DNA from 3 places in the Euryhalocaulis sp. genome. Region 3 is predicted to be linked to each of the others. Evidence: predicted binding sites of a transcription regulator. Region 3 holds the regulator's gene; each other region holds the start of a gene.

Region 1 (10,604 bases), on a different contig from region 3:
TGGTGTCGCGCGAGGCGGCGATGGCGCGGAAAGAGTTCATGATGCCCCAGACCGTGCCCAGCAGGCCGACAAACACCGACACCGAGCCGATGGAGGCCAGCGCGCCGAGACCGCTTTCGAGATTGGAAATCTCCCGCTGCACGGCGACGTTCATCACGCGGTCGATGCGTTCCCGCAGGCTCAGCATCTGGCCTTCGGAGGTGGAGTCCTTCGATTCCCGCCATTCGGACATGGCCGCGGCGAAGACCCGGCTCATCGGGTCGCGCGGCTTGGCGGCGAAGGTGTTGTCCAGATCGTCCAGAGAGCGGCCGGCCCAGAAATCATCCTCGAACCGGCGCGCCTTGCGGCGCAGGCCCATCAACTGGAACTGCTTGTCCAGAATAATAGCCCAGGACCAGATCGAGGCGAGCGCCAGCCCGATCATCACGGCCTTGACGATAATATCGGCCCTGAAAAACAGGCCGATGAACGAATAGTCGGCTTCGCCGGGGCCGAGCGCGGCGGGTCCGGCGGCGGCCAGCATCAGAATGTCCATCTAGGCGGGTCTCCCCATGGTTAATTCTCTCGCGAGTCGCGGGTTATTCTTGGGCCGCCGCGCGCCCGGTCAAGTTCAGCTTCGTTTCGCGGCTGATTATGACGATTTCAGGACGGATCGGGCGTGGCGGATTATCTGTTCGCTTACTGTTGCAGGAAGGCGACGCGGACGTCCTGCAAAATCGATGCAAGCCGCCTCCACGCTCCCTTCCATCAGCATGGCCTCTTTCCGCAGGATACGCTGCTCCATCTTCAGTCTCGCCCCGCGCGCATCGACCAGCCGTGTTTCCACAATCAGGGCGTCGTCGATCCGCGCCGGGGCATGGAATTTCAGGTTCGCTTCCCGGATGGCAAAGCCCAGAGGCGGATCAAGTTCCGCCAGCGCCGCATGCGCCACGCCTGCGCAGCGCAGGAAATCGGTGCGGCCGCGCTCCATGAATTTCAGATAATTGGCGTAATAGACAACGCCGGTGAAATCGGTGTCCTCGTAATAGACCCGCACAGGCAGGCGGTGCAGGCCGTCTTCGATCCGGCCCTGAGCCGGCTGCTCTTTTCCGCTCATTGTCTATTTCTCGCCGAACAGGCCGGCCTGCGGGCCGCTGGCCGGCGGGGTCAGGCCCATATGTTCATAGGCGCGGGGGCAGGCGACGCGGCCGCGCGGGGTGCGCATGACAAAGCCTTCGCGCACCAGAAACGGCTCGATCACTTCCTCTATGGCGTCGCGCGCTTCCGCCAGCGCCGCGGCCATGGTCTCCACGCCGACGGGGCCGCCGCCGAACATCTCCGCCAGGGCTTTCAAGTAGCGGCGGTCCTGCCGGTCCAGCCCGATAGCGTCCACGCCCAGCCGTTTCAGCGCCTTGTCCGCTTCGGCGCGGTCGATCATCTCCGCGCCGTCGCTTTCGGCGAAGTCGCGCACGCGGCGCAGCAGGCGCCCGGCGACGCGCGGCGTGCCGCGGGCGCGGCGGGCGATTTCCAGCGCGCCTTCCTCGCTGAGCGGCGCGCCCAGCTTGCGCCCCTGCCGGGCGACGATATGGGCCAGCTCCTCGACTTCATAAAAATCCAGCCGCACGGGCACGCCGAACCGGTCGCGCAGGGGCGTGGCCAGAAGCCCGGCGCGGGTGGTGGCGCCGATGAGGGTGAAGGGGGCCAGGCCGACTTTCACCGAGCGGGCGGACGGCCCCTCCCCGATAATCAGGTCCAGCTCGAAATCCTCCATCGCCGGATAGAGGACTTCCTCGACCGCCGGGTTGAGGCGGTGAATCTCGTCGATGAACAGGACGTCGCGCGGCTCCAGATTGGTCAACAGCGCGGCGAGGTCCCCCGCCTTGGCGAGGATCGGACCGGAAGTGGAGCGGAAATTCACCCCCAGCTCCCGCGCCGTGATCTGCGCCAGCGTGGTCTTGCCAAGGCCTGGCGGGCCGGAGAGCAGGACATGGTCCAGCGCCTCGCCGCGATTGGCGGCGGCGCGCACGAACACTTTCAGATTGCCGACCGGATCGCGCTGGCCGACGAATTCATCGAACGTTTCAGGGCGCAGCGCCTTGTCGCGGCCGTCATCGTCCTGACGCTCGCCGGATATGAGGCGGTCTTCCTCGCTCACCGGGCCAGCTCTTTAAGCGCGGCTTTCAGGACGGCGTCGAGTTCGGGGTCATCGCCGGCGTCCGCCAGCGCCTCGGCCACGGCGCGCTGGGCGTCGGTGCGGTCATAGCCGAGATTGGTGAGCGCCGAGACGGCGTCCAGCCGCACGCCAGAAGCCGCGGCGGCGGGCGAATTGGGCGCCGCGCCTGGCCCAGAGGGCGCGGGCGCGGCGGCAAGGCCCCGCCCGGAAGGCGGCGCCTTGTCCTTGAGTTCGGATACCACGCGGGCGGCCAGCTTCTTGCCGACGCCATGGGCGCGGGACACCGCGCCGGCGTCTTCCAGCGCGGCGGCGTTCATCAGGTCGTCCGGGGTCAGGACGTCGAGGATCGCGGCGGCAACCTTGGATCCAACGCCCGGCACTTCCTTCAGGCGGGAAAACCAGGCGCGTTCGCCCTCGCTGGCGAAGGCCCAGAGCTTGAAGGCGTCCTCTCGCACCTCGGTCTCGATATGCAGCTCCGCCGCCGCGCCGATCTGGAGATTGCGGAGCGTCCGCGCCCCGGCGAACACCAGATAGCCGACGCCGTGGACATCCAGGATCGCCTCGCCCTCGCCGATCGTGTCGACGACGCCTTTCAGCTTGCCGATCACGAGGCGGCCGCCAGACGGTCGCGCGTCAGTCCGGTGTGCGCATGGCAGATCGCAACGGCCAGCGCATCGGCCGCGTCCGCCGTCGCGCGGCAGCCGGGCAACAGGACGGAGACCATGGAGGCCACCTGGCTTTTCTCCGCGCCGCCCGTGCCGACGACCGATTTCTTGATTTCCCGCGCGGCGTATTCGGCCACCGGCAGACCGGCGCGGGCCGGCGCCAGCAGCGCCATGGCGCGGGCCTGCCCCAGCTTCAGGGCGGACGATGCGTTCTTGGCCATGAAAGCTTCCTCGACGGCGGCGTGATGGGGCGCGTGTTCGGCGATCAGCGCATCCAGCGCGTCAAACAGCACACAGAGCCGGTCGGACATGGCCGCATCGGTCGGCGGCGCGATGACGCCATGGGCGACATGGGTCAGCCGCGCGCCCTCGACCGTGACGACGCCCCAGCCGCACCGGCGCAGGCCGGGGTCCACCCCCAGAATGCGAATCGCTCCCCGCATGCGGCCATCATAAACGAGAACGTAAAGGAAACGTCGATAGGCGCGGCGGAGATTTCAGCGCGGACGCGCAGCGCGGGTCAGGTCAAAATGAAAGAGGCCGCTTTCGCGGCCCCGTTTCTTCGCCTGACATGTAAAAGCGTAATGCCTAGTGATTGCGGTATTTCTGGACGCGCGTGGTGCGCAGGCCCGCGAGGCCGTGATCGTCCAGGCTGCGCTGCCAGGCGAGGAATTCCTCGACCGTCAGGCGGTAGCGGGTGCAGGCGTCCTCCAGGCTGAGGAGGCCGCCACGGACCGCGGCGACGACTTCCGCCTTGCGGCGGGCGACCCACCGGCGGGTTTCCGGCTTGGGAAGATCAGCCAGGGTCAGCGGGCTGCCATCGGGTCCCATAACGTAATTTTCTGTTCGGCGCGGATTCATGGTCGGTCAGCCAATTCCCTTGTTTGTTATGACGTCTGTCTTACCCCAAGCGTCCTAACAATCGGCTAAAGCAATCATCGACCATCGAGTCGATTTGTTAGCTTAATCATATGGTTAACGCCGGCTGAATCGGCTCAGCCGGCGTCTTCCATGCCCCCTCAATTACCGCTTCATCCGGATCAGCTCGTCGAGCATCTCGTCGGCGGTTGTGATGATTTTCGAGCTGGCCGAATAAGCCCGCTGAGTCTTGATAAGATTGGCGAATTCGGTCGCCAGATCGACGTTCGACGCCTCCAGAGTCGCCGAAGAGATTATTCCGGCGCCGCCGGTCTTGGGTACCTTCAGGGAGAAGTCGCCGGAGTCGCCGGAGATGCGGTAAGCGCCGCCGACTTCGGAGATCAGCCCGTTAGGATTCGGGAAGGTCGCCAGCGGCAACTGATAAACTTTTCGCACCACGCCGTCGCCGAAGGACGCCACGACGAAGCCTTCGTCATCGATGGAGATGGACGGATTATCGTTGAAGGCCGAGCCGTCAATGGCGGTGGAAACCAGCACGGACGGGCTGTCGAACTGGGTCAGGCCGCCGGTTTCGCCTGGACCGCCGAGATTCAGCGCCACGGTCTGGGGCGATTCCACGCCGGTGGAGGCCGCCCAGGGAATGTCCAGAGACGCCGGAAGCGTGGTTCCCCCCGCATCGATCTGGCCGTTGGCGTCGAACGTCACGATACCGGTCGCGATCTGGCCGTCGACCAGCGGCGGCGCGCCATTCACGTCGCCCGGCGGATCGGAATAGACCTCGACATGCCATTCGTTCGGATTGGCGCTGGATTTCAGGAAGGCGAGATTCAGCGTGCGCGAACCGCCCTGGGAGTCGTAAACGGTGATGGTGCGCGTGAAGTCCGGATCCACGGCGCCGGAGGCCATGTTGTTGGCCGTGGCGGTGGCGTCATAGGTGGCTTCCGCGGCGCTGATCTCTGTCGAGGCGCGCAGATTGGCGTTGATCTTGACGTTGCTGGTGGCCTCCGCGACGCCGGAGATGGAGCCGATGTCCACCGGCTCGAGCGCGGTCAGGTCGGACGGGTTCGCCGTGACGCTGCCGTCCGGATTCACCGGCCAGCCTTGCAGATAATAGCCCGAGGAATTCACCAGCAGGCCGCTTTCATCGACATTGAAGGAGCCGGCGCGGGTGAACAGGTAGTCCGAAGCCTGCCCGGTGGAGGCGGTCGGGCTGACCACGAAGAAGCCGGCGCCGGAAATGGCGAGGTCGGAGCTGTTGCCCGTGGCGGTCAGCTGGCCCTGCGTGTTCACCAGCTGGCGCGTCGTGGATTTGACGCCGCCCGCGGAATAGGAGCTGGAAGCCGAGGAATCGGCCTGGAACAGAGAGTCAAACAGGGTGTCGGTCCGCTTGTAGCCGACGGAGTTCACGTTCGCGATATTGTCCGAAATCGCGGCTAGGGCGCTGGAGTTTGCGGCCAGGCCGGTCGTTCCGGCGAGAAGCGCAGAGTTGATGGACATTGGAGAGTGCTCCCTTTGTTTGTGTCCTTATGTGAGGGAGCGCGTTTTGCGCTTTGTTTTCATTTCGCTCCCGTTTCCGGCGTTCTTGCCGATGGGGAGCGCCGGCCGTTTATTCAGGCGGCCGGGTCTTCAGTGGCGGGGGCTTGCGTCTCCCGCAAATCCTTGACCGATCCGAGCGCGACGCGAAGGTCGCCGATCAGGAGGGCCGGCTCGGCCCCCGTGAAATCGGCGCCGGTGACGCGGCCCGTAACGGTGGTTCTGGCGGTGATCTTGTCGCCGTCCTCGTTCAGGGCGGTGACCTTCATCGTGTAGACGCCGTCTTCCAGCGGGTCCCCGTTATTGTCGGTTCCGTCCCAGACAAATTCGTGATCGCCGGATTCCAGCGCGCCTTCAGTCTCGAAGACCACGCGCCCCTTCTCGTCGGTCACGACCAGCTTATTTTCGGCCGCGTCCTGCGGCAGGTTGTAAGACCATTTCGCCTGGCCATCGATCAGCGGGGCCTGGTTGGAAAACACCGTCGCCTCGCGGCCCAGATAGCTGGCGGTGGAGCCGAAAGCGGCCGCGTATTGCAGGCCGATCATCGTCTCCAGGCTTTCATTCTGCTTGATCTGCTGCTCGACGCCGGAGAACTGGACCAGCTGGGTCATGAACTCGGTCGATTCCAGCGGATTGAGCGGGTCCTGATTCTTCATCTGCTCGGTCAGCAGGGTCAGGAAAGTCTCGAAATTATTGGCCAGAGACGCGGAGGCGTTGGTGGCGCCCGCCGCCTGTCCCTGTGATGCGATGCCGCCGATATCCATGGGGGCCTCCTTAGATCCTGACGCTCATGCCGCCGCGGGCGGCAAGGCGGAAGCCAAAGGCGTCCACGCTGCGCTCGGCGGGGGTTTCAGTCCGGGATGCGGCCTCGGCAGCGCCTTCAGCCGAGGCGATGGCCGGGGCGTTCGATCCGCCGCCCTGCCGCTGCGATCCGAATTGCCCGCCGGCATTATCCTGACGCAGGCCGAACTGCAGGCTGTCCTGCTGCAAATCCAGACCGGAATCGGCCAGGGCGCGCTCCAGCGCGCGGGCGGCCTGTTTCAGATCGGTGAGCGTTTCGGGGCGCTCGGCCAGCAGAATGGCATGGGCTTTCTTGTCGGCGCCGATTTCCAGCCGCACCTCGACCTTGCCCAGCTCCGGCGGATCCATGCGGATCTCGAAGCGGCGGGAGCCATTATTGGCCTGCCGCGCAATATCCTTGGCCATGCGCGCCACGGCCGCCGCATCGACATGCGGACCCGGGCGGGTCTGAGCCTGTTGCGTGGCGGCGCTGCGATCGGCGCGGGCGCCATCGGCGGCGCGATTCATCGTGTCCATCGCCCAATCGCCTTCGGGGTCGGCCATCTGACCGCCATCACCCAGCTTTTCACCCATCGCGGCGGCCGCGACGGCGGTTTCCATGACAGGGGCCACGGCGCCGGGAGTCGTTGCAGATGGCGCGGAAGCCGCTGCCGTCTGGGGCGCGCCTGTTTCCGCGCCACGATTGGCGCCGGCGGACTGACCGCCCGCGCGTTGCGCGTTCGCAGCGGCGTGGGCGGCGGCCAGCTGGGCGCCCGGCGTGGCGGAAGCCGCGCCCGTCGCGCTCTGGCGAATGGAAAGATTGAGCTTGCCGGCATCGGCGTCACCGGCCGCCGCGGCCGCCGCCTGGGCCAGGGTCCTTGCCGACTCTCCGTTCGACTGCGGGGCGGATTGCGCCACGGTCTGAGCGGTTGCGGATTTCCCCGCCCCGGCCGCCGATTGTGCATTGGCGGCGGACGGGTCAGCCTTGACAGAAACGGCGTCCGGCGCGGTCCGGCCCGCGCGGCTGCCAAAGCGGGATTCTATATTGCGCGCAAACTGTGCGGCGGCGCCTTCAGTCAGGGCACCCGGGACTGGCAGGGCCGCACGATCTGTCGGGTTGCCGATCACCGCGCCGGTTTTGGGGTCCGTGACCGGGACCACGCCGGGCTGTTCATCCGGAACGGGCAGCAGGGAGGGCGTGGTGTCGCCCGTCGCGGGCGGCTTCACGGTGATATCGCCGCCAGTCGGGGAGCCGCCATTATAATTGGGCTGCGCGCCGTCGGGCGAGATCGTGACATTGGCGAACAGGGCGCGGCGCGCGGCGGCTTCCGCCTGATGCGCTTCACGCGCGGCCATATTGTTCATCAGTTTGTGGGCGAAGCTGTTCAGGCGCATGGGGTCGCCCGCCGTGCCGCGGAAATCGCCCATTTCGGTATTGCCGCGCACGAATGTCTTCGACCAGCGCAGCCCCATCAGCGTGTTCAGGGTTTCCTGGTGCCCGGCCTGGGCCGCGGCGCGCTCGGCCAGCTCTTCATCGGACAGAAGCTGATAGCCCGGCGCCGAGGCAGCGGCGGCCTCGGGATTGGTGGCGACCGCCGCGGCGGCGTCTTCAGTTTCAGCGCCGGTGGTTTCAGCGCCGCCGCCAGACGAACCGGCCTTGCCGCTTTCGGAAGACGCGCCCGCGCCCGTGGAAGCGGCGGCTTTGAGGGTGCGCGCCAGGCCGCCATTATAACTGGTTTTGCCCGCACCCGCCTCGCCAGTCGCCGCGGATCCCGCATTGGACAGCATGGAGGAGAACAGGCTGGCGTTCTTTCCGCCAGTCTTGCCTGTGGAGGCGGAGCCCCCCGGCGCGCCGGCAAAAACCAGATTCAGGAGATTGGCTGCGTCCATTTTGCGTATTTCCGCGTCTACCCTGTCCTGAGCGCACCCCGCGCCCGGTCCCTGCCTGACATCAGCAAGGAGCAAGCCAGTTTTCAAAAACACATAACTTATTGTTTTAAATGCCTATTTTTTGATTCACGTTTTTAAACCCGCCATTCTTGCCGGGTCGATTCTACCCCCCTGAGGGAAGAGTTTTCCGCCCCCGCCATTGCGGCACGCCGCTTGAAACAGAGTCCGCCAGAGCACTGCGCGGGACGACGTCGCGCGGCAAAAGAAACGCGAAGAAACGCAAGAATGACAATGAGTTACGGGAAATCAGGCGCGCTCTCCGCTCTCAAGCGGACGGGCGGTTCTTGCCGGGCTCCACGGAAGTTCTTGCCGGGAAGGCGGGTTTGACGCGATGAGCATCAATGGAGTTCTTGGAAACGCCCTGACCGGTCTGCTGACAAGCCAGACCGCGATGCGCAACACCTCCAATAATATCGCCAATGTAAACACGCCCGGCTATGCGCGCGTCGATACGCAGTTTTCCGCGCGGTCCTATGCCGGCATCGGGGCCGGAGTGGAAATCGGCACGATCCGCCGCGTGGTCAGCGAATTTCTGGACGGCTCCGCCCTGCGCACAACTTCGGGGGCGAGCGAGGCGGAAACGCGCGCAGACCTGCTGGACCGCGTGCAGGCCCAGTTCGGTTCGCCGGATGATTCCGGCTCCATCTTCGCGCGGCTGCAATCCACCTTCACCAAGATCGGCGCGGCCGCGCTGGATCCCGCCAGCATCGCCGGACGCCAGTCCGCCATCAGCCAGGCCGAGCAGCTGTTCGATGAATTCTCCCGCCTGTCGGCCGAGATCCGGACGGTGCGCGCGGAAACCGACGCGCGGATCGGGGATTCCATCGGCAAGGTCAATTCCCTGCTGACCGAGATTCACGACATCAATGCCCAGATTTCCCGCTTGCACGCCTCGGGCGGCGATGTGACGGGTCTGGAGAACCGCCAGTCACAACTGATCGACGAGTTGTCGAAATATGTCGATGTGCGCACCCAGGCCGGATCGTCCGGCGGGGTGATCGTACGCACGGGCGACGGGGTGGAGCTGGTCGGCCAGACGCTGAAGACGTTTGAATATAACGCCTCCGGCCAGGGCGGGCTGAACGCCGCCTATTCCGCCATTACGCTGCGCAGCGAAAACGGCACGGCCATCAATATCGAACCGCACATCCAGTCCGGCGAATTGCGCGGCCTTCTGGACGTGCGCGATCACGAACTTCCGGAACTGGCCGCCGAGCTGTCGGAGCTGGCGGCGGGCAGCGCGGACGCATTGAACGAGGCGCATAACAACGCCACCGCCGTTCCCGCGCCCGCCAGCCTGACGGGCCGCAATACCGGCCTTATGGCGGGCGATGCGCTGAACTTTTCCGGGGCGACGACCGTGGCCATCACCAATGCGGACGGCACGCTGGCCCGGCGCGTGGATATCGATTTCGACGCCGGAACCCTGTCGGTCGATGGCGGCGGCGCCACGCCCATCGGCGGCGGCACGGTGGGCGATCTGGTCACCGCGCTGAACACCGCGCTGGGCGGCAGCGGGTCGGCCAGCTTCACGAACGGATCGCTGCAGATTTCCGCAGCCGGAGGCGGCGGCGTCTCCATGCTGCAGGACGAGGCCAATCCCAGCGATCGCGGCGGCCGCGGCTTCTCTCATTTCTTCGGGCTGAACGACATGATCGTGTCGGAGCGCCCGGCCTTCTTTGAAACCGGTCTCAGCGACGCCGACGCGCACGGATTCACGCCGGGGGAGACCCTGACATTCCGGGTGACCGGCGCGAACGGAACGGTGCGCGACATCGACGTGACGGTGGGCGGGACCAGCTTCGCGGACCTGCGCAACGCGATCAATGACGCGACATCGGGCATCGGCAATTACGGCTCTATCCAGTTCGACGCAGACGGGCAGTTGTCGATCAGCGAGAGCGGCGGCAATTCCATCCAGCTTGTCGGCGACACGACCAGCCGGGGCGGGACAGGCCTGTCCTTCTCCCAGATGTTCGGCCTGAGCCGGGAGGCGGCGGCCGGACGTGCGGAGGCGTTCTCCGTCGCCGACCGCATCGCGAACAATCCCGAGCAGCTTTCCCTTGCGCAGCTGGACCTTGCCAGCGGCGCGGTGGGCGACACGGTGCTGTTCGCGGGCGACAATCGCGGCGGGCTGGCCCTGCAGAGCATGCTGACCTCGTCCCGCGCCTTTGACGCCGCGGGCGGGCTGAATTCCGCGCAAACCAGTCTTGAGCAGTTCGCAAGCCGCGTGGCCGGGGATATCGGCCTGCGCGCCGCCCGCGCCGATTCCGACAGGGCGAGCGCGCTGGCGCTGGCCGAACAGGCCGAAGCGAAACGGGCTGAGATTTCCGGCGTCAATATGGACGAGGAACTGGCCAACATGACCATCTACCAACAGTCCTATAACGCCTCGGCGCGCCTCATCCAGGCGGCCAAGGAAATGACCGACACCCTCCTGAACATGGTCTAGGGGATTTGAAGCCATGACGCGTATCGCAACATCTCAACTGAACCAGTCGGCGCTGGCCGACCTCATGCGCGCGCAACAGCAAAGCTTCGACGCGCTGCAACAGGTCAATAGCGGCAAGAAGGCGCAGGATCTCAAAGGGTTTGGCGCCGACGCGCCGGCGCTGCTTTCGGCGCGCGGGCTGCAATCGCGCACC
Region 2 (10,604 bases), on a different contig from region 3:
TGTCATTGCCGCCAAAGACCAGCGCCTCCAGCCCGGTATCGGCCGCCTGCGCGATCTCTTTCAAGTTCATCAGGGCGCGCGGCGTTTCGATCATCGCCCAGAGCGGCGTCTGGGCGCCGGCCGGGAGCATCCGTCTTACCGCCTCAAGGTCCGCGGCGGCGGCGACCTTGGGGATGACGATGGCGTCGGCGTTGGCGTCCGCGGCCGCTTTCACGTCCGCCGCAATCCAGTCCGAGTCCAGCGCGTTGACGCGGATAACGTGCGCGGCGCGGCCTTCGCGGCTGGCGATGCGGTCCGCCGCCATGGTCCGCGCGGATTCCTTGTCTGCTTCGGCTGTCGCGTCTTCCAGATCAAAGACAAGGATGTCGGCGTCCAGCCCGCGCGATTTTTCCAGCGCGCGGGCGTTGGAGGCCGGCATGAAAAGGGCCGACCGCCAGAGGCGGGGTGCGGAGGCGGTCATGGAGCCGCCCTATTTGGCCTGCTTCTTCAGCTCTTCGAGGATGTTGTGGAGCAATCCTTCAACATTGCGGACACGGAACAGGAGTTCCTCAACCTGAATGTCGGAGACTTCAAAATCCGCGTCGGGTTCGAAATCCGCCGCTTTCTCTTCCGGGTCGATCGCCATGACGCGCCTCTTGCTGTTTTGTGAAAACCTTCGGATCGAAGTCGCATTGGCCGGGGATGCTGTCAACTTGGTCGCCAAGCGGTCTCGAATCCGGCTACCCTACCCGCTATACGGGATTTTCCCGCCCGCCAATTCCAGCAGCAAATCCGCCCCGCCGCCATGGCCGATGCGCCCCTGATCTCCATCGTCACCATAAACCGCGATAACGCCGCCGGACTGTACCGCGCCCTGCGCAGCGTGGAGCGGTTGAACCGCGCCTGCGAGCTGGTGGTCGTGGACGGGGATTCCAGCGACGGCTCCGCCGAGATTGCGCGCGATTTTTCCCATATCGTCACCACCCTGATCGCCGAGCCCGATGGCGGCATCTATGACGCCATGAACAAGGGCGCGCGGGCGGCCACGGGCGAATGGGTGATCTTCATGAATTCCGGCGACGCTTTCGACGCGCCGGAGGCGCTGGACGATCTGGATCTGGACGGAGCGGACATCGTTTATGGCGAGGCGCGCGCCGCCGGGGCCGGCCATGTGCGCCAATACGCGCGGTCGCTGTGGCGGGGCATGGCGTTCTGCCACCAGGCGGCGCTGACGCGGCGCGAATGGCTGGAGAAATTCCCCTTCGACGAGTCCCGGCGCGTGATCGCGGACTGGGAGTTCTTCGTGAAATGCGACCGGGCGGGCGCAAAGATACGGAAGACGGACCGCGTGATCGCCAGCGTTGACGATACGGGCCTGTCCTATGGCGACAGCGCGCGCCTTGCGGCCGAACGCCTGCCTGTCGCGCTGCGCCATTATGGCTGGAAGACCCCGCAACTGATCCCCTTCTATCTGAAGCTGATGGCCCCGGCCGGGGAGCGCGCGGCGTGAGCCGGCCGCCCATCATCATCGCCGGCGTCGGGCGCAGCGGCACGACCGCCGCGTTCGAGCTTATCCATGGCTGGCTGAAGAATCTGGAACAGCTGGGGACCCCGGTTTACGAGCCCTATATCTGGGATTCCAAAGCCCTGTTCCGGGGCGATGATCTGAACCCGGACGGCTTCACCACGCAGGCGTTTTCGGCGCGCGGCGTGCTGACCCATCTGGAAACGCCGCTGTTCCTGACCAAACCCGACGCCGCCCATGACCAGTTCGTCGAGAACCTGGTTCCGGAGGGCGACGGGCTGATCAAGATGATCCGCGGGTGCGGCCGGCTGGAGGCGTATTCGCGGCTCTACCCGGACGCGAAGATCATCGGCGTGGTGCGCAACCCGTTCGACAGCGTGAATTCGGCGCATCTGCATTTCTCGCTGCTGGGCGACGAGTTCCACCGCAGCGACAAGCTGCGCCTGGCCGAAGAGATAGAGCGGCGCTTCGGCGACAAGGCCGACCTGCCCGCCAGCCCCGACGAGAAGGAGCATGTCTGGGCCGGTTACTGGTGGCTCTACATGAACCGGGCGCTGACCGAGCATTACGCGGCGCACCCGAAGAACGTGATGCTGCTGCCCTATGAGCTGCTGCTGGAAAACGAGGCGGTGGCGCGCGACCGGCTGGCCGGGTTCCTGGGCCTGGCGCCGCTGGCCGCGCCGGAAGTGACGCAGGGGCGCAAGCGCACCGGAGTCACGACCAAGGCCAACCGCGTGCTCAGCGAGGCGGAGATCGGCTTCCTGACCGATTTCCAGAACTGGTACGAGGAATTCCTGCTGGACCCGCTGGAGACGGAGGGCCTGATCTCCGACCGTTACAAGCTGGGCGGTCTGCAGGATTTCTACGAGAAGAGCACCGGCCATTCCCTGCTGCGCAAATATCCGACCTGGCGCACCAGCGTCGGCTGGCGCTTCGCATTTGACGGGCGGACCGGCCACAAGAAGCAGGACGCGGAGACGCGCGCCAGCGAGGCGCAGGCGCAGCTGGAAAACGCGCTGAAATCCCTCGCCCGCCCTTCCCGCAATGACGACGCACAGATCAGCTGCATCGTCAGCATCCATAACGAACCGCTGGAAACGATCGAGCGGGCGCTGGGCTGTCTGCTGACGCAATCGCTACGGCCGACGGAAATCATCCTGGCCGATGACGCGTCCGACGAGGCGGTGTCCACCCATTGCCGGCGGCTGGCGGAATCGCATTTCAATGTGCGGCACCTGCGCCAGCCGAACAATGTCGGCCCCGGCGCGAACCGGCATCTTGCGACCCTGCAGGCCCGGCAAAACTGGGTCGCCCACATGGATACGGACGATTTCTGGTGGCCGGACAAGCTGGAGGCCGAATGGGCGGCGCTGCAGGGCGCCGACGATCCGCTGAGCGCTGTCGCGATGAGCGATGTCGAGGTCTATGAGGACGGCGATTACGATCATAGCTGGGTGATGGAGGAGCTGGCGGCCCTGCCCGGCTATCGCCAGGTCGGCTATCTGTTCCGCCGCGACGGCCCGGTGCCGCGCGACATGCTGATGACCAAGGCGCTGTATCGCGCCGCGGGCGGGTTCGAGACCTATGGCCGGATGTACGAGGACTGGGTCTTCAAGCTGCGCCTGACGCGGGTGGCGAGCGCCTGGGTAGCGACCGGGCGGAGCGGGGTTTCCTATTACCGGGAGCGCGATCTGGGCCTGTCTTCCGGCGATGCGATGAAGCATCTCTACTGGCGCTGGTTCGCCCTGTGCCGCAACGCGGCGATCGAACCGGATTACGAACCGCTGCTGCGCGATGGCTTCTGGATGGCGGCTGAACTGCTGCCGGCTCATGAATGGCTGCGCAAGCTGTTGCACATCGCGCTGGCCCGCGCGGTGAAAAGCGGCGACCCGCAACCGGCCCTGCGCCGCGCCGCGCAAGGCTTTCTGGACCGCGCCCGGCTGGACCGCCCCGAGGGCCATTACGCCGGGGAGCTGGAACGCTTCGCCCAGGACTTGATGGGCATGGAACGCGGCCAGAACCGGACCCGGAAGCTGAAACTGGTCCGCACGCGGTAGGTTTTTTTGCCTCGCCCTCTTCCTCCCTTCACCCGTCATCCTCCGGCTTGACCGGAGGATCCAGGGAACGTGGGGCGCAAAGATTTCAACTGGGTCCTCCGATCTCCGCTGCGCTCCGTCGGAGGATGACATTTTGGGTTGGTGTCTTCGGTTACGCGTGACCCGGTCTGATTGTTTTCGATTCATCCTCTTGTTTTGTCATCCCGCACGGAGCGAAGCGGAGATGCGGGATCTCGGCGAACGAGGACGCAAGCTTTGCCGGGATCCCGCATCAAGTCCGGGATGACAATGGTGGGTGATATGGAGGTTGCGTTGTCTTCTGTGACGGCCCTTCGAGACGCCGCGCCTGAAGGCGCGGCTCCTCAGGGTGAGGGTGATGGGGAGGAGGAGAAATAGCCGCTTCCAAACCCAATCCTTAGCCTGAGGAGCCCGGAAGGGCGTCTCGAAGGCGAACTCCAGAGGGCGCAAACTTCCTCTGGAAATCACGCGATTCATACCGAGGAAACGCCCCTTGCAATCCATCTCCGGTTCATATACTTTATTTTGTAAAGTTATTTATACGAGGGAAATGTGATGAGCACGCTCACTCAGGATCTGGACTATATCAAGGACCTTGCCGAGCGCGGGGAGACCGCGCCGCTGGTGGGGGGACGGTTTGCGTTGTGGTGGGGGGTGCTGACCGCCGCCATGCTGGGGCTTCACTGGATGGCGCTGACCGGACGGGCGCCGTTCCCGATCAACGCCATCGGCGCGTTCTGGATTGGTTACGCGATTATCGGCGGCATCGGCACGGCGCTGCTGGCGACCCTGGTCAAGGACCCGGCGGGGGTTTCCTCGGTCAATAACCGGCTGGCCAATATGGTCTGGTCGACCATTGGCGTGCCGATCGGGCTTTATACGTTCGGCGTTTTCCTGGGCGTGGCGTTCGGCGCGGCGCCGCTGGCCGCCTTCGACACCATCCTTGGCGTGGCGTTCGCCTGCTACACCATCGCCTTCTATGCGGTGGGGCGGTTCTCCCGCGACCGGGTGATGCTGGGCTTTGCGGTGATCTGCGCGGCGGCCACCGTCATTTCCGGCCTGCTGATCGGGCAGAGCGTGCTTTATCTGGTTGCGGCGGGCTTCGTGCTGGCGACGGCCGGCGTGTCGGGGCTCTACCAGTTGGCGCGGGCGCCGCGCACGACGGTATAGACCGATGCCAGAGTTCAACGCCGATAATCTGGACGAGGTGATCCACGGGCGGCTGCGGCTGGGCGTGATGGCCTATCTCGCCTCCGCCGGGGCGGCCAGCTTCGCCGACCTGAAGGCGCAGACCAGTGCGACGGACGGCAATCTTTCGGTGCATCTGCGCAAGCTGGAAGACGCCGGATATGTGGAGATCGCCAAGAAGTTCGAGGGTCGGAAGCCGTTGACCACGGCGAAACTGACCCCGGCCGGGCGCAAGGCCTGGATCGCCTATCTGGAACAGATGCGCAGCCTGATGGGCGACGCGGCTGAATAATAAAAATCGCTAACCGGCGGCGCGGCGAAGGCGGTCATTGATCGCCTCGCCCAGCCCCGCCTCGGGAACCGGCGCCACCGCGATGGCGCCGGTTTCTCTGTCCAGACGCCGCAAACAGGAAAACAGGTTCGCGGCGGCCTCGGCCAGATCGCCTTCGGGCGAGAGGTTCAGCGCCCCGTCCGGCGCGCCGGGGCCGAAACCCAGATACGCCTCCCCCGTTTCCGGGGCGCTGGCGTTCAGGCGCAGGCGGGCGTTCGGCGCATAGTGGCGTCGCAACATGCCGGGGGAGCCGGTCTCGCCTGGTTTTGCATCGGCCAGCGGGCCTGAGACGGCTTCGATCTCCGCGCGTGAGAGGCCGCCGGGGCGGAGCAGGGTTGCGCCCTCCCCGCGCACCGCGACCACCGTGGACTCCACGCCGACGCGGCAGGGGCCGCCATCCAGGATCAGGTCGATCGCCTCGCCCATCCCTTCCACGACATGAGCCGCGGTGGTGGGGCTGATGGTCTCTGACGGGTTGGCGCTGGGGGCCACCAGCGGGCCGCCAAACGCTGCCAGCAGGCTTTGCGCGGCCGGGTGCGCCGGGGCGCGCAGAGCGACCGTATCCAGACCCGCGCGGGCGAGATCGCAGACCCCGCAATCGGGGCGCGCGGGCAGGACGAGAGTGAGCGGGCCGGGCCAGAACGCGGCCGCCAGCCGTTCGGCCAGACCTGAAGCCTGACCGTGGCGCGCGGCCTCCTCGAAGCCGCCGACATGGGCGATGAGCGGGTTGAAGCGCGGGCGGCCCTTGGCGGAATAGAGCCCGGCGACGGCCTGTGGATTCGAGGCGTCCGCCGCCAGTCCGTAAACCGTTTCTGTCGGCATGGCCACGAGCCCGCCGCCGCGCAGAATTTCCGCGGCGCGGGCGATGGCGGCCGGATCGGCGGCGTTGAGGACAGGCGCGGTCATGACCGCCCCGACATGCCCGCAAAGCGCGGGCGGCGTCTAGTCCGGAACGTGTTCGACCTTGCCGCGCGCGGGGTAGCGTTCCTTCGCCACGAAGTCGATGGCGCTGAGGAGATCGTCGAGGCCGGGGCGGGCGAACGGGACCGTCTGGACAAAAGAGGCGTAGAGCGCGAACTCCGGATCGATCAGGAACAGGCCCGGTTCGGTGAAATATTCCGGCTCGCCGTCCTTGATCGTCTGAGAAATGAACAGGCCCCATTTGCGCGCTTCTGCCAGCTCGAACCCCCAGCCGACCTTCAGATTCTCGATCTCCCATTCCTTGACCGAAGCCTCGGCGGTTTCCTCGTCATCGGCGCTGAGGAACAGGACGGAGAGGCCGCGCGCCTTTAACTCATCGGCCCGCTTGTCCCAGGCCTGCATGGTTTTCTTGCAGATCGGGCAATGCTTGCCGCGATAGACATTGATCAGGGCGAAATGCTCGATCGACTGGTCGCGCAGGGAGAACCGGCCTCCGCCAACCAGCGGAACCGCGAGATCGGGGGCCGGGCGGCCGGGGATGATCGGCTGGATATCGGACATGGCTTTTACGGTCCCTCATATGAATTATTGAGCGGCGTCTGAAACGCGGCGCGGAATGACGGCGTTCCCGGCCATTGGCAGCGGGCAATGGCGGGAACGGAACGAATCGGGGACAAAGAACGCATGACCGACCCTGTCCTGATTGGCGTTGCCGCCTTCCTCGCCGGCGCGTTTCTCGCCGCCCTGATCGTTTTTGTCCTGACCTCGCGGCGCGCGAACGCCGCGCGCGAGGAATTGTCGCGCACGAAAGGCGATTTGCGGGAGGCCGCGGTGAAGGCCGGGCAGGCCGACGATATCCGCGCGAAGCTGGACCAGAGCGAAGCCCGGCTGCATCAGGCGGAGAAGGATCTGGAGTCGCTGCGCTCCCGCGCCGAGGAGCGCGAGAAGGCGCATCAGGAGAAGGTGGAGACCCTGATCGCGTTTCGGCAGGACATGGAAAAGGAATTCAAGACGCTGGCCGATCAGGCGCTGGAAAAGCAGTCCAGGACCTTCGCCGAGACCAATCAGGAAAAGGTCCAGATGCTGCTGAACCCGCTTCGCGAGCAGATCAAGAATTTCGAGACGGCGTTCCAGAAAGACGGCCATACGCGCACCGAACAGACCACGACCCTGCGCCATATGTTCGAGCAGCTGGAAAAACAGACCGGGCAGATTTCCAAGGAAGCGACCGACCTGACCAACGCGCTGAAAGGGTCCACCCAGCAGCAGGGCGCGTGGGGGGAGATGATCCTGGAAACGATCCTGGAGAAATCGGGGCTGCGCGAGGGCGAGGAATTCGTCACCCAGAACACCGCCCACACGGCCGAGGACGGAACCCGGCTTCGGCCGGACGTGGTTGTGAACCTGCCCAACGAGCAGAAGCTGGTCATCGACTCCAAGGTCAGCCTGCTGAGTTTCGAGCGCTGTGTGAATTGCGAGGAAGAGGCGGAACGGAACGCGCACCTGAAAAGCCACATCAATTCGGTGCGCAACCACATCAAGGGGTTGTCGGCCAAGGATTACGCCCAGCTTTATGGCGGGGTGGATTTCGTGGTGCTGTTCGTACCGATTGAATCCGCACTGTCGCTGGCGATCCAGCATGACAGCGAGATCCAGAGCTATGCGGCGTCGAACAATGTGATGATCGCCTCGCCCAATACGCTGCTGATGGCGCTGCGGACGGTGCAGAATCTCTGGCGGATCGAGAACCAGAACCGCCACGCGCAGGAGATCGCCTCCCGCGCCGGGGCGCTGTACGAGAAATTCGCGGGGTTCGCGGAGGATCTGGAGAAGGTCGGGCTGAATATCGACCGGGCGCGCAACGCCTATGACGACGCCCGCAAGAAGCTCTCCACCGGGCGCGGAAACCTGGTGCGTCAGGCGGAGATGCTGAAAGAGATGGGCGCGGAAACCAGCAAGTCCCTGCCCGACAAGCTGACCGCCCTGTCGCATCACGAAGACGACGAGGAAGACGCGCACGAGGCCGGCGCCCTGCCGGGCGGCGAAGACTCCTAGTCCAGCGTCTGGCGGTAGCGGTTGACCGCGATGGTGGTGATGACGGTGAGCTGGATCAGCATCGGCCAGATTTGATTGACGATGTCGGTAAAGCCGGCGTCTTTCAGCACCACGGCGCGAGTCAAGCGGATGAAATGGGTGGTGGGCAGAGCCTCCCCCAGCCAGCGCGCCCACAGGGGCATCCCCTCGAACGGGAAGATGAAGCCTGACAGCAGGATCGAGGGCAGGAAGAAGAAGAAGGTCATCTGCATGGCCTGCATCTGGGTGCGGGCCAGCGTGGAGATGAGAAAGCCCAGCGCCAGATTAACCACGATGAAGACGGTCGCCCCGAGCAAAAGCGGGGCGAGGCCGCCCGTGAAGGGCACGCCGAACAGGCCGACCCCCGCGATCAGCAATATGGCGATCTGGATATAACCGACCCCGACATAGGGCAGGATCTTGCCGATCATCACCTCCATCGGTCTGGCGGGGGTGGCCAGCAGGGTCTCCATCGTGCCGCGCTCCAGCTCCCGCGTGATGGCGATGGCGGTGATCATGGCCATGGTCATGGTAAGAATGACCGCCAGCAGACCGGGCACGATGTTGTAGGCGGTGACGCCGGCCGGGTTGTAGCGGCGATGGACGACAAGGTCCCAGGGCGGGGGGTCGGGCGCGGCCAGCGCGGCTTCCTCCATCAGCGGCGAGAGGGCGCGGTCCAGCAGGACGGGCAGCGCGCCGACCGGGCCGCCGGCGGCGACGGGGTCGGTGGCGTCGGCCTCCACCACGATCTGCGGGCGTTCGCCGCGGACCAGCGCGCGCTCGAACCCTTCCGGGATGATGACCACGAAATCGGCCGCGCCGGTCTTCAGGGCCTCGTCGCCCTCCGCCGCCGAGCCGACCACGCGGGTCACGTCAAAGAAGGTGGAGGTGTGCAGGGTGGAGACGATGGCGCGGGTGAAGGGGCCGTCATCGCGGATGTCCAAGAGGGTCGGCAGGTGGCGCGGGTCGGTATTGATGGCGTAGCCGAACAGGGTGAGCTGGACGATCGGGATCATGATCATGATCGCAAAGGTCAGCCGGTCCCGCCGCATCTGGACCAGTTCTTTCTTCAGGACGGCGAATATGCGGCTGAAGGAGTACATGACGCCTCAGGCCGCCTGCGCCGCGTCATCGCGGTTCTGCTCAATCAGGTGGATAAAGACCTCTTCGAGGCCCGCCTCGCTCTCGCGCAGCTCCAGATTTTCACGGTCCTTGTAGGGGGCGAGACTGCGCGCCAGCGCGCCGGCGTCCTTGCCGGAGACGTGCAGGGCGTCGCCGAAGCGGGCAACCTGTTCGACCGGGGCGAGCCGGCGCAGCTCCTTCGCCAGATCGTCGAGGTCCGGACCCTTGATGCGCCATGTAACGAGGCCGGAGCGTTCGGGAATTTCGGCGGCGGGGGCGTCGACCAGCTTGCGGCCCTTGTGGATGAAGCAGATGTGGTCGCACTGGATCGCCTCGTCCATGTAATGGGTGGAGACGAGAACGGTGATGCCGCTGGCCGTCATGTCATGTATCCGCTCCCAGAAATGGCGGCGGGCGGCGGGGTCGACGCCGGCGGTGGGTTCGTCCAGCAGCAGAAGGTCCGGCTTGTGGATCATGGAGGCGGCCAGCGCCAGACGCTGCTTCCAGCCGCCGGAGAGCTGGGAGGCGAGCTGTTTCGCGCGGTCGGCGAGACCGTATTCCGCCATCACCGCGTCGACGCGGGCGCGCACGTCCGCCTCGCCATACATGCGGGCCATGAAATTGAGGTTCTCGCGGACGCTGAGTTCCTCATAGAGCGAAAATTTCTGGGTCATGTAGCCGACGCGCTTCTTGATCCGGCGGCCTTCGGTGAGGATGTCGTAGCCGAGCGCGGTTCCCTCCCCCTCGTCCGGGGTGAGGAGGCCGCACATCATGCGGATCGTGGTGGTTTTCCCCGATCCGTTGGGGCCGAGAAAGCCATAGATGACGCCCTTTGGAACGCTCATGGAGAGATGATCGACGGCGGTGAAGTCGCCGAACCTTTTGGTCAGACCCTCGACCCGGATGGCGGGTTCGGCGGCGTTCATCGGTCCAGCCGTACCTGGACGGGCTGGCCGGGATGGAAGCGCGCGGGGTCTTCGGGAATGGCCTCGACGCGATAGACCAGCTTGGCGCGCTCGGTCTCGCTGAAGATGACGGGCGGGGTGTATTCGGCCTGTGTGGAGATGAAGGCGATTTCGGCGGTGAGACCGGCCGGACAACCGTCACACGCGGCGCTGACGCCCTGACCGGCGGTGACGCGGGCAAGCTCGGTCTGCGGTACGAAAAAGACAAGGCGCATGGCGTCGTCCGGCAGCAGGGAGAGGACCGGGGCGTTGGGGGAAGCGGCCTCGCCCGGGCGGCGGAATATGCGCTGCACCCGGCCGGGCGCGGGGGCGCGGAAAGAGCGGTCGGCGAGCTGTTCGGCGGCCAGGGCGAGGCGCGCTTCAGCCGCTTCAACTTCGTCCCCGGCGGCCTGAATGGCGTCCTCGCGGGCGGGCAGCGCGGCGAG
Region 3 (10,604 bases):
CTTCGCGTCAGCAGGCTGGCTGCGCCGCGGCCGCTCATAAGGCCGCCCGGACCACCGCCCATGCCAAGCGCCCCGCCTTCGGAGCGCTGCAGCAGAATCAGACCGATAAGTCCTGCGGACAGGAAGAAATGTATCAACAGTAGAAGGGTATGCATGGGAACCTTGAGACGCTTGAGGGGCCGCTACACGGGTTCAAGCGGCGCTATGTAGGCCTTTCTGCTTCTCAAGGCCACCATCTTTCGCAACAGAATCCTGTTTCTCACGCAGCTTGCCCACAAGCCGGTCGATTTCCTCCGAGGCGGAAGAGTCGCCATGGCCTGAGGATACGCAAACGCCGTGCGCGAGTTCGCGCGCGACTCGCCAGCGCTTTCCGGGTGCGCCCGCCTCCCCGTCTGTCAGGGATTTGGTCAGCGCCTTGGCGATGCTTGCCGTCTCCGGACCGACTCGCTCCGCCAGACGCTCAAGCTCGCGGGCCTGCTTGATCACCGAGATCTCGGCGGAGGGCGAAGATGGGTTGGAAATTTCAAGGTCCGCGGCAATGCGTACGGACAAGCGCTGTACGCGTTCTTTCGCGACGTCTTCCTGTACCGTCTTGATATGCTGATAGGTCGCTTCCAGCGCCTCCCAGTCGCCCTTGGCGGCGGCCTTCAGCGTGTTGGGCGCGCTCAGATATCGCGGATCGGCGGCGCCTGCGCGCGGCCCGCTGCGGCGGTCAGGGCCGATATAATCGCTGGTCACGACGAACCGCTTACGGCGTTCGATTGCAGCGGAGACGCGCTCATCAAGAAAACGGGTCGAAAAGGGGCGCGCGATGAGGTCGTCCGCGCCGCTTTCCAGCGCCTGGCGTATATTCTGCGGATCGCGCGTCCAACAGGTCAGGAAGATGACGGAAAACGGATTGCGCCCGATACGGCTGTGGCGAATGTCGCGAACAAGGTTGAAAACCTTCGGATCGTCCTCCGGCTCCATTACCAGAAGGTCGACATCGGCCGCCTCAATGCGTTCGCGCACCTCTCCCAGCGCCGAAAACGTATCGATTTCACGAAATCCGAGTTCGTAGAGCGCATAGCGCGTCGTCCGGAGATTCTGCCGGATCGGGTCAAAAAGTACGACGCGCGCGAGGTTTTCGGGATCTTGAGCCATGCAATCCTAATCGGGCCGGTTCCTGTCTCTGGCCCGATTAAAACCGAGAAGTCTTTACAGGCGCTTATTCCGATTGCGCACTCGCTATGATCGGGCCGAAATCTGCTGCTTTCAGGCTCGCGCCGCCGACAAGGGCGCCGTCGACATTGTCGATGCCGAGAATCTCCGACGCATTCCCGGGCTTCACCGAACCGCCATAGAGAATCCGGACCCCCTCCGCCTCTTCGCCCATGATGTGCCGCAGGCGCGTGCGGATGAATTCGTGCATCTCGGCGATGTCTTGCGGCTCCGCGGTACGGCCCGTGCCGATGGCCCAGACAGGCTCATAGGCGATGACCAGCTCGTCGCCAGCCAGATTCTTGGGCGTGGAGCCATCCAGCTGCATTTCGATAACGTCCAGATGCACGCCCTTCGCGCGCTCGGCTTCCTTCTCCCCCACGCAGATGATCGGCGTGAGGCCCGCGCGGCGCGCAGCCTTGGCTTTCGCCTTCACGGTCAGGTCGTCCTCGCCATGATCTGCGCGGCGTTCCGAATGGCCCACGATGACATAATCCGCCCCGGCCCCGGCCAGCATTTCCGCGCTGATGTCACCTGTATGGGCGCCGGATTCCTCGGCATGGCAATCCTGACCGCCGGTTTTCACGCGGCTGCCCGAAAGGGCGCGCGCCAGATCGGTCAGCAGGGTCGCCGGCGGACACAGCAGCACTTCGGCCCCGTCCTGGCTGTCGGCGGCTTGCGCAATGGCTTTTGCCTCTTCCAGCGCAGGCTGAAGACCATTCATTTTCCAGTTCCCTGCGATCAGGGGCGTTCGCGTCATGGTTGTTCCTCGTCTGTTTCGGAGAACGCCTAGCAGCGCCATATGCGTCCGGCAATATGCGCGGCTTGCCCCGTGGAGCCGCGCTCTCTAGATTTCGCCGCTTCAACTGCAATCGAATGGATGATTGATGCTTGCTGGTCTGCGCAACGCCGCGAAATCGAAATGGGCCGCGCCCATTATTGTCGTTCTTGCCCTCAGCTTCGCCATCTGGGGCGTTAATGACATGTTCCGCGGCGGTCCCCGCGATGCTGTCGCGGTCGTCGGCCCCGAAAAGGTGACGGCGCAAGAATTTTCTGACGAGTTCAATCGCCGGGTCCAGACCATCGCCCGTCAGAATGAAGGCCGCTTCACCGCGCAGGACGCCCGCGACGCGGGGCTGGACCGCCAGATTCTCAGCGAGATGATCACAATGGCGTCACTGGACGCCCAGGCGGGCAATTTCGGCCTCGGCGCGTCCGATCGCGCGCTGTATGAAGAAATACAGAGCATTGAAGCCTTCCGGGATCCGGTTCGAAACGAATTCAATCGCGACCAATACCGTTCCCAGCTGGCGCAACTGCAGATGTCCGAACGCCAGTTCGAGGACGCGGTGCGCGGCGACATTATCCGCCAACAGCTGATCCGCGCCGTTACCGCCGGGGAAAGCGCGCCGGCCAGTTTTGCGGAACGGCGTCAGGCCTTTGCCGGGGAATCCCGGCGCGCCGATGTTCTGGTCCTTGCGCCCTCCCTTGCGGAAGAAATCGGCGATCCGACCGATGCGCAGCTTCAGGACATCATCGACTCCAATCAATCTGCATTCACGCAACCGGAACGCCGCGCGGTGACCGTTGCGTGGCTTTCGCCGTCCGACTTTGAACAGACCGTGGACGTGACGGAGGAGCAGATCGAGGAACTCTACGAATTCCGAAAGGATTCCTTCGCCGAAGCCGCCACCCGCAGCTATGTCCAAATCCAGCTGCCGGGCGAGGAAGAGGCCAGCGCCGTGGCGGCGCGCATCAATGACGGAGAAACCGCCGAGGCGGTCGCGGACTCCGTCGAGGCGGATCTGGTTCAGGCCGAAGCGGCAAGCGCGGACGATATTGTCGACAGCGAAATTGCGGACGCCCTGTTCGCCATGTCCGCCGAGGACCCTGCGCGCGTTGTGGAGGGGCGTTTTGGGTGGTCTGTGGTCGATGTCACCGCCGCCGTGGACGCCGAAACCCCGGCCATCGAGGACGTTCGCGACGAATTGCGGAGCGAACTGGCCGCCGATACGGCCATCGAAAACATGTATGACGCAATTAGCGCCTTCGAGGATGCGCGCGGCGCCGGAGCGCCCATCGAGGACGCCGCCACGGAAGCGGAGATCGTAGCCATGTCCTACCTCCCCGTGACACGGCAAGGCCGGGGCGCGGAAGGCGAAACCTTCGCCAAGCTTATGGCGGCCCCGCAAGTGCTGGAACTGGCTTTCCAGATGCAGGAGGGAGAAACCAGCGCGCTGGAGGACCTGGGCGATCAGGGGTTTGCCGTGGTGCGCGTGGACCGGGTCAATGCAGAGGAGCTTGTCTCGCTGGCTGAGGCGCGCCCCGCCGCCGAGCAGGTCTGGCGGTCGCAACAGCTGCAGGAAAATATGGAAGCCGTGGCCAGTGAAGCCGCTGAGAGAGCCGAAAACGGCGAGGCTTTTTCCGACATTGCCGCCGATATCGGCGCGGGCGCCAGCGTGGAATCGGTAACGGTCACGCGCGGCCAGACGGCCGGCGCGGCGGGTCCGCGGCTCGTCGGCGCGCTGTTTGAGGCAGCCCCCGGCGAGGTGGTTACCGCCCCGTCCGCACAGGGCGGTCAGGCCGTTGCGGCGCTGCGTGAAATCAGTGTGGATCCGGGCGCGGAAAGCCCGTCTCGCGAAGAAATGGCCAATGAAGTGGCGCAGGACCTTCTGACGCAATTCCAGCTGGCGCTGCAGCAGCAATATGAAGTGAAAACCTATCCGGACCAGATCGCCTTCGCGCTTGGCGACGACGTTCCGCAATGACGCTCCGGCTGGCGACTGATCCGGCGGCGTTCCGCGAACGCCACGCCGCCGGAAAGCGGCAGCTTGTCCACGCCCATATTGTCGACGATCTGGAAACGCCGGTTTCCACCTATCTAAAGCTGGCGGGGCGCGAGGGCATGTCCTTCCTGCTGGAGTCGGTGGAAGGCGGCGACTGGCGCGGACGCTATTCCGCAATCGGATTTGCGCCGGACCTTGTCTGGACGGTCCGCGACCGGACAGCCTTCATCAGCCGCAATGGCGGTCCGGAGGCGCGTCAGGAGGATGGCCCGCTCGATTCGCTCCGCCGTCTCGTTGCGGAGACCCGGGTTGAGCTGCCCGAGGGAATGCCGCCCATGGCGACCGGCCTGTTCGGCTATCTGGGTTACGCGCTGGCGCGCGAGGCGGAAAACCTCCCCCGGACAAATAACCGCGCCCTGGATGTGCCGGACGCCATTCTGATCCGGCCATCGGTCGTGGCGATATTCGATAATGTGGCGCATGAGATTACCCTGGCCACCACGGCGGGGCCGGAGGGCAAGTCCGACAAGGCTCTGGATGAGGCCCGGGCGCGTCTGGAAGACGCGGCGGAAGCCTTGAAAAACACGCCGCCGGACCGCGCAAAGCAGGCTTTCATCCCGATGGAGGTGACGCCTGAAAGCAGCACTTCCGAGGCGCGTTATCGTGAAATCGTTGGCGAAGCCCAGCGCTATATCAAGGCGGGGGACGCGTTCCAGATTGTCCCTTCACAGCGTTTTGAGGCCCCCTTCCCGCATGACAGTTTCGCCCTGTACCGGGCGCTGCGCCGTCTCAACCCCTCGCCGTTCCTGTTTCATCTGCGCTTTGGCGATTTTTCGGTGGTCGGCTCCAGCCCGGAAATCCTTGTCCGGGTGCGCAACGACAAGGTCACGATCCGGCCCATCGCCGGAACCCGTCCGCGCGGAGCCACGCCGGAGGAGGATCAGCGCCATGCAGAGGAATTGCTGCGCGATGAAAAGGAGCGCGCCGAGCATCTGATGCTGCTGGATCTCGGCCGCAACGATGTCGGACGCGTTTCGGAGGCCGGCGAAGTGGAAGTGATCGAGAAATTCGCGATCGAGCGCTACAGCCACGTCATGCATATCGTTTCAACCGTTCAGGGCTATCTGGCCAAGGACAAGGATTCCATCGACGCCCTGCTTTCAGGCTTTCCGGCCGGCACGGTGACAGGGGCGCCAAAGATCCGCGCCATGGAAATCATTGATGAACTGGAAGATGAAGAACGCGGCGTATATGCCGGCGCTGTCGGGTATTTTGCCGCTGACGGCGGACTGGATACCTGCATCGCCCTGCGGACGGGCGTGGTAAAAGACGGCAAGCTTCACGTGCGCGCCGGCGGCGGCGTGGTGATCGACAGCGACCCGGAGACAGAGCGCATGGAGACCGTGCATAAATCCGCCGCCCTGTTCCGCGCCGCCGCGGAAGCGCAACGCTTTTCGGACGAGTGACGCCATGCTGCTGATGATCGATAACTATGACAGCTTCACCTACAACCTCGTCCATTATGCGCTGGAGCTGGGCGCGGACGTAGAGGTCCGCCGCAATGATGCGCTGACCGCCGCCGAGGCGCTGGCCATGAAGCCTCAGGCGATTCTTCTGTCTCCGGGACCATGCAGCCCTGACCAGGCCGGCATCTGTCTGGACCTGATCCGCTCCGCCCCGGAAACCCTGCCGATACTGGGCGTCTGTCTGGGTCATCAGGCCATCGGGCAGGCCTTTGGCGGCAAGGTGGTGCAGGCCAAAACCATCATGCATGGCAAGACCAGCACGATCCGGCATGACGGCACCGGCGTTTTCGACGGCCTGCCCCGCCCGTTCACGGCCACGCGTTATCACAGCCTGGCGGTGGAGCGGGACAACCTTCCGGAAGCGCTGATTGTCAACGCCGATACCGAGGACGGGGAAATCATGGGGTTTCGCCATTCGACCCGTCCCGTCCATGGCGTGCAATTCCATCCGGAATCCATCGCCACGCAGCACGGGCATGACCTGTTACGGAATTTCCTGAACCTCAGCCAGGCAAAGGCGGCGGCATGAGCGCGGTTCAAAGATGCATTGGCCTCTATGCCGACCGGCGACGCGCGCCCGCGGAGGATGTCGAGGCCGCGCTGGGCGAAATCATGGATGGCGCGGCCGACCACGCCCAGATCGCCGCTTTCCTCATGGGCTTGCGAATTCTGGATGCGACTGTCGACGAAATCGAGGCCGGGGTGCGTGTGTTGCGGTCCCGCGCAACGCGCATCGAGACCCCGCACGACATCATTGATACCTGCGGAACGGGCGGCGATGCGGCGGGCAGCTTCAATATCTCGACCGCTGCGGCGCTGATTGCCGCCGGCGCCGGAGCGCGGGTGGCCAAGCATGGCAACCGCGCGGTGTCCTCCAAAAGCGGTTCATCACAGGTTTTGGCTGAGCTGGGTGTCAATATAGAGGCCGATCACGCCGTCGTCGGCCGCTGTATAGACGAGGCGAATGTCGGGTTTCTCTACGCGCCGACCCATCATTCCGCGCTTAAACACGCCGCCCCGGTACGCCGTTCACTGAGCCTGCGCACGCTTTTCAACCTGCTGGGCCCGCTTAGCAATCCCGCGGGCGCGAAGCGGCAGCTTCTGGGCGTTTATGACGCCAAATGGCTGGAGCCGATCGCCGATGCGCTTCGCCGCACCGGCTCCACCCGTGTCTGGGTGGTGCATGGCGCGGACGGAATGGATGAACTGACCACGACCTCCACAACGCGCGTGGCGGAGCTGAAAGACGGCCAGATCCGGCATTTCGAAGTGACCCCGGAAGCCGCCGGACTGAAACGCTCCCTGCCTGACGCCCTGCAGGGCGGCGACCCGGTGCACAATGCGCGGGCGATTGAATCGCTGCTGGCCGGGGAACGCTCCGCCTATCGCGATATTGCGGCGCTGAATGCGGGCGCGGCGCTGGTTATCGCGGAAATCGCGAACAATCTGACCGACGGCGTGGAGATGGCGTTCGCCTCCATTGACGAGGGCAAGGCGCGCGGCGCGCTGGATTCCCTGATTGCGATATCCAACTCATGAACGCGCTGGAGCGGATCAAGGCCTATAAGCTGGAAGAAATCGCGGCGCGCAAAGCGGCGATTTCGGCAAGCGAACTCGAATCGCGCGCCAAAACCGCCTCTCAGCCGCGGGGCTTTGAACGCGCGCTACGCGAGAAAGCACAAAGCGGAACGCCCGCCCTGATCTGTGAAATCAAGAAAGCCAGCCCGTCCGCAGGGTTGATTCGCGCCGATTTCGACCCGCCGGCATTGGCGCGCGCCTATGAATCAGGCGGCGCGGCCTGCCTTTCCGTTCTGACCGATGGGCCGAGCTTTCAGGGCGATGACGCCTATCTTATGGCCGTCAGAGCGGAATCGCCGCTTCCTGCGTTACGCAAGGACTTCCTGTTCGACCCGTGGCAGGTCGCGGAATCCCGCGCGCTGGGGGCTGATTGCATCCTGGTCATTCTCGCCGCGGTGGATGATGCCCTCGCCGCCGACCTCATCGCCGAAGCCAGGCGATGGAAAATGGACGCGCTGGTCGAGATTCATGATCAGGCCGAATTTGACCGCGCCCTGACGCTTTCCAGCCCCCTGCTCGGCATCAATAATCGCGACCTGAAAACCTTCACGACCGATCTGGCAACGACCGAATCACTGGCCTCGCAGGCCCCCCCCGATTCCTTCCTCGTGGGCGAAAGCGGCATTCGACATAGCGGTGATATACAGCGTCTCTGGACCGCCGGCGCGCGCGGGTTCCTGATCGGGGAACACCTGATGCGGCAAGAGAATGTGGAAAGCGCGACACGCGCCCTCCTCGCCTAGTCGGCTCAAGCACTTGACCCCCAAAAAGAACACAAGTAGAACATAGTCGACGTTTCTGATTTGTTCTTGGGGTTCGCATGCTGACCAAAAAACAGAAAGAGCTGCTACTCTTCATCAAAGAGCGCCTCGATCGGGATGGCGTGCCGCCCTCTTATGACGAGATGCGGGAGGCGCTGGATCTTGCTTCCAAATCGGGCATCCACCGGCTGATCACGGCGCTGGAAGAGCGCGGCTTCATCCGCCGTCTGCCGCACCGGGCCCGCGCGCTGGAAATCCTGCGCATGCCGGACGGATCTGTGGAGGCCGGGGCGGCCCGCGAAAAAGGCTTCAAACCCAACGTGATTGAAGGCGGCGGCGCCTATATCGACCGCGGGACTTCATCGATTGACGTACCGATTCTCGGCAAGATCGCCGCCGGCACGCCGATTGAGGCGATCCAGCACGAGACGGACCGTATCGCTGTTTCCCCGGACATGATGGGCGATGGCGAGCATTACGTGCTGGAAATCGAGGGCGATTCCATGGTCGAGGCCGGAATCCTGAACGGCGATTTTGCCGTGATCCGGCGCTGTGACACCGCTCAGACGGGTGAAATCGTGGTTGCGCTGGTCGACGATCAGGAAGCCACGCTCAAACGTCTGCGGAAAAAGGGCGACTCCATCGCTCTGGAAGCGGCCAACCCCGCCTATGAAACGCGGATTTTTGGGCCTGACCGGGTGCGGGTTCAGGGGCGGCTGGTCAGTCTTTTGCGCCGCTACAACTAGGGTTTCGGCGGCTTCCAGCGTGATTCCCGCGCTGTTTTGATCTGAAAACCGTCACCCTTGCGGTAATATGCAACGCCGCCGGCGCGGGTCAGCCGGACCGCGTCGTAAAGTTCGCCCCGGCAAAGCCATGCACTGCGCGCGGCGGCGGGCTCTTCAAAAATCACCAGATCGGCTTGCCGGCATTCCTCTTTCAGCGATCGTCTGCGCTCGATGAGGCTGATTTTCATACCGGAGATTTGCCCGACACAGGCGTCCGCATCGCAATTCATGCGGGTTTTGAGGTCGTGGACCGGTTTTTCCGGATCCTGTCCCAAGCGCCGCGAAAACTGGTCCACGCCATAGCGGGATCTACGCAGGCTTGAGGCATAGAGCTCATCTCCTTCCCGCACGGCGACAACGCCCTGATCTGAAATCCAGAGAAAAGGCTTGGGCGCGGTGCTCCACGCCAGACCTGCGGCGGCCATGACCAACAGGCCAAGGACGCGCGCCAGCCGGCGTCCGCCCACAAGCAGAATGAAACCCGCGGAGTACAAGCCCAACGCCCAACCGGGCCCCGCCGCTGTAAAGGCCAGCGCGTGCGGCGCTTCCGCCGTTTTCCCGCCCACGGCCAGGACCACGTCCATTCCCGAAGCGGCCAGCCGGTAGAACACGCCATCCAGCCCGATCGGCGTCAGAGCCAGACCGATGACGGCCGCAGGCATAACCCAGAGCGTGAAGAACGGCATGGCGGCGAGATTGGCAAACAGCCCGTAGGCCGCCCAGCGATTGAAATGGAAGGCCGCAAATGCGGCGGTCGCAGCGCCCGCGACCAGGCTTGTCGCTGACAGTGACGAGAAAAACTGGATGGGCGCGGGAAGCCTGCGACCGGAGCCGCGCTCCCGAGCAAAATCGAACGCCGCGACCAGCGCCGCAGCGGCCGAAAATGACATCTGGAAGCCGGCCTCAAGCAAAGCTTCCGGCGTGAAGAACAGGACGATCACGGCGGCGACCGCGACATTGCGCAATGTCAAGGCCCGGCGGTCAAAAATGAGCGCAAGAAAGGCCACCAGCAACATGATGAAGGCGCGTTGCGCGGAAACTGGCGCGCCGGAAATGACCAGATAAACCGCCGAGGCCGCAATGGCGGCCATGGCGGCGGGTTTCCGGATATCGTAGCGCCGCGCCAGCGGCTGGATAAGCGCAAGCGACAGGCTGATCACGAAGAAGACGCCCCCGCCCACAAGCGCCATGTGAAGGCCGGAAATCGCCAGCAAGTGCCCCAGCCCCGAGGCGCGAAGCGCCTCGGCGTCCTGATTGTCGATCCCGCTGCGCTCCCCCGTCAGAAGCGCGGCGATTATGGCGCCGGACCCGCTCGGGGCGGCGTCGCGAATGCGGTCGGCCAGACGCCCCCGAATTCGTGAAATGCGGCGTTTGACAGATTGCCAGCCCCGGGTTTCCACATCGGCGGCGTTCATGCCGCCATAGGTGAAGCCTGTCCCGCCAATGCCATCGAACCAGGCGCGCCGCGAGAAATCATAACCGCCCGGCGTCGCCGGCCCCGGCGGCGCGGTCAGTGACATGCGCCCGGAAACGCCGGCGCCGAGGCACGGCGCGGGACGCGGCGTGCGCACCCGGATGCGCTCCGGCGGGGCGTCCACGCCGCTTATCGCCGTCACTTCGATCACCACGCCCGGCCGCCGGCCGGGATCGACGCGGCTAACCCAGCCGGCCACATCATAGCCCCGTTCATATTCTGGCAGTACGGGCGCCGCCGCGCGGTCCACCCGCCACGCAGCGGCGCCCCAGCCCAGCAAACCCCATGCAAGGAGCGCCAACGCCCAGCTGGCGGCCAGGTGTTCAACCCGCCGCCGCGCCGCCAGACGCAGGCCGAGCGCGCCGGCAATAAGAAGCATGATAACCGCCACAGGCAAGGCCGCGGGGCGCGTCATAAAAATGATAACGCCAAGCCCCATAAAGACCGGCGGACCAATACAGGGATCGACGCCGAAACCGGCGCTGGCAAAGCGG

What was found. The regulator LexA, encoded in region 3, represses DNA repair genes until DNA is damaged. The targets are predictions, from matches to a motif close to ATGTTCCNCTTGTGTTCC.
Region 1: ruvC (crossover junction endodeoxyribonuclease RuvC) is a predicted target of LexA. The motif match lies at 3,277-3,294, and genes of this name have one in related genera.
Region 2: H2040_RS04540 (DNA recombination protein RmuC) is a predicted target of LexA. The motif match lies at 6,679-6,696, and genes of this name have one in related genera.

Annotation. Positions count from the first base shown of each region.
Region 1 is NZ_JACESD010000005.1:50,601-61,204, reverse strand. Features, by position in the region: gene tolQ (protein TolQ) at 1-535, opposite strand, end outside; gene ybgC (tol-pal system-associated acyl-CoA thioesterase) at 632-1,096, opposite strand; gene ruvB (Holliday junction branch migration DNA helicase RuvB) at 1,100-2,134, opposite strand; gene ruvA (Holliday junction branch migration protein RuvA) at 2,131-2,760, opposite strand; gene ruvC (crossover junction endodeoxyribonuclease RuvC) at 2,757-3,260, opposite strand; gene sciP (CtrA inhibitor SciP) at 3,406-3,678, opposite strand; gene H2040_RS02315 (flagellar hook protein FlgE) at 3,841-5,193, opposite strand; gene H2040_RS02310 (flagellar hook assembly protein FlgD) at 5,307-5,993, opposite strand; gene H2040_RS02305 (flagellar hook-length control protein FliK) at 6,004-7,899, opposite strand; gene flgK (flagellar hook-associated protein FlgK) at 8,291-10,411, shown strand; gene H2040_RS02295 (flagellin) at 10,425-10,604, shown strand, end outside.
Region 2 is NZ_JACESD010000011.1:13,396-23,999, reverse strand. Features, by position in the region: gene H2040_RS04580 (HpcH/HpaI aldolase/citrate lyase family protein) at 1-460, opposite strand, end outside; gene H2040_RS04575 (hypothetical protein) at 470-625, opposite strand; gene H2040_RS04570 (glycosyltransferase) at 785-1,489, shown strand; gene H2040_RS04565 (glycosyltransferase) at 1,486-3,561, shown strand; gene H2040_RS04560 (hypothetical protein) at 4,135-4,749, shown strand; gene H2040_RS04555 (winged helix-turn-helix domain-containing protein) at 4,754-5,059, shown strand; gene H2040_RS04550 (L-threonylcarbamoyladenylate synthase) at 5,069-6,004, opposite strand; gene H2040_RS04545 (redoxin domain-containing protein) at 6,041-6,580, opposite strand; gene H2040_RS04540 (DNA recombination protein RmuC) at 6,704-8,074, shown strand; gene H2040_RS04535 (ABC transporter permease) at 8,071-9,195, opposite strand; gene H2040_RS04530 (ABC transporter ATP-binding protein) at 9,202-10,140, opposite strand; gene H2040_RS04525 (HlyD family secretion protein) at 10,137-10,604, opposite strand, start outside.
Region 3 is NZ_JACESD010000002.1:97,551-108,154, reverse strand. Features, by position in the region: gene secG (preprotein translocase subunit SecG) at 1-155, opposite strand, end outside; gene H2040_RS01100 (response regulator transcription factor) at 193-1,143, opposite strand; gene tpiA (triose-phosphate isomerase) at 1,208-1,960, opposite strand; gene H2040_RS01090 (peptidylprolyl isomerase) at 2,088-3,968, shown strand; gene trpE (anthranilate synthase component I) at 3,965-5,452, shown strand; gene H2040_RS01080 (anthranilate synthase component II) at 5,457-6,041, shown strand; gene trpD (anthranilate phosphoribosyltransferase) at 6,038-7,051, shown strand; gene trpC (indole-3-glycerol phosphate synthase TrpC) at 7,048-7,833, shown strand; gene lexA (transcriptional repressor LexA) at 7,911-8,597, shown strand; gene H2040_RS01060 (ComEC/Rec2 family competence protein) at 8,594-10,525, opposite strand.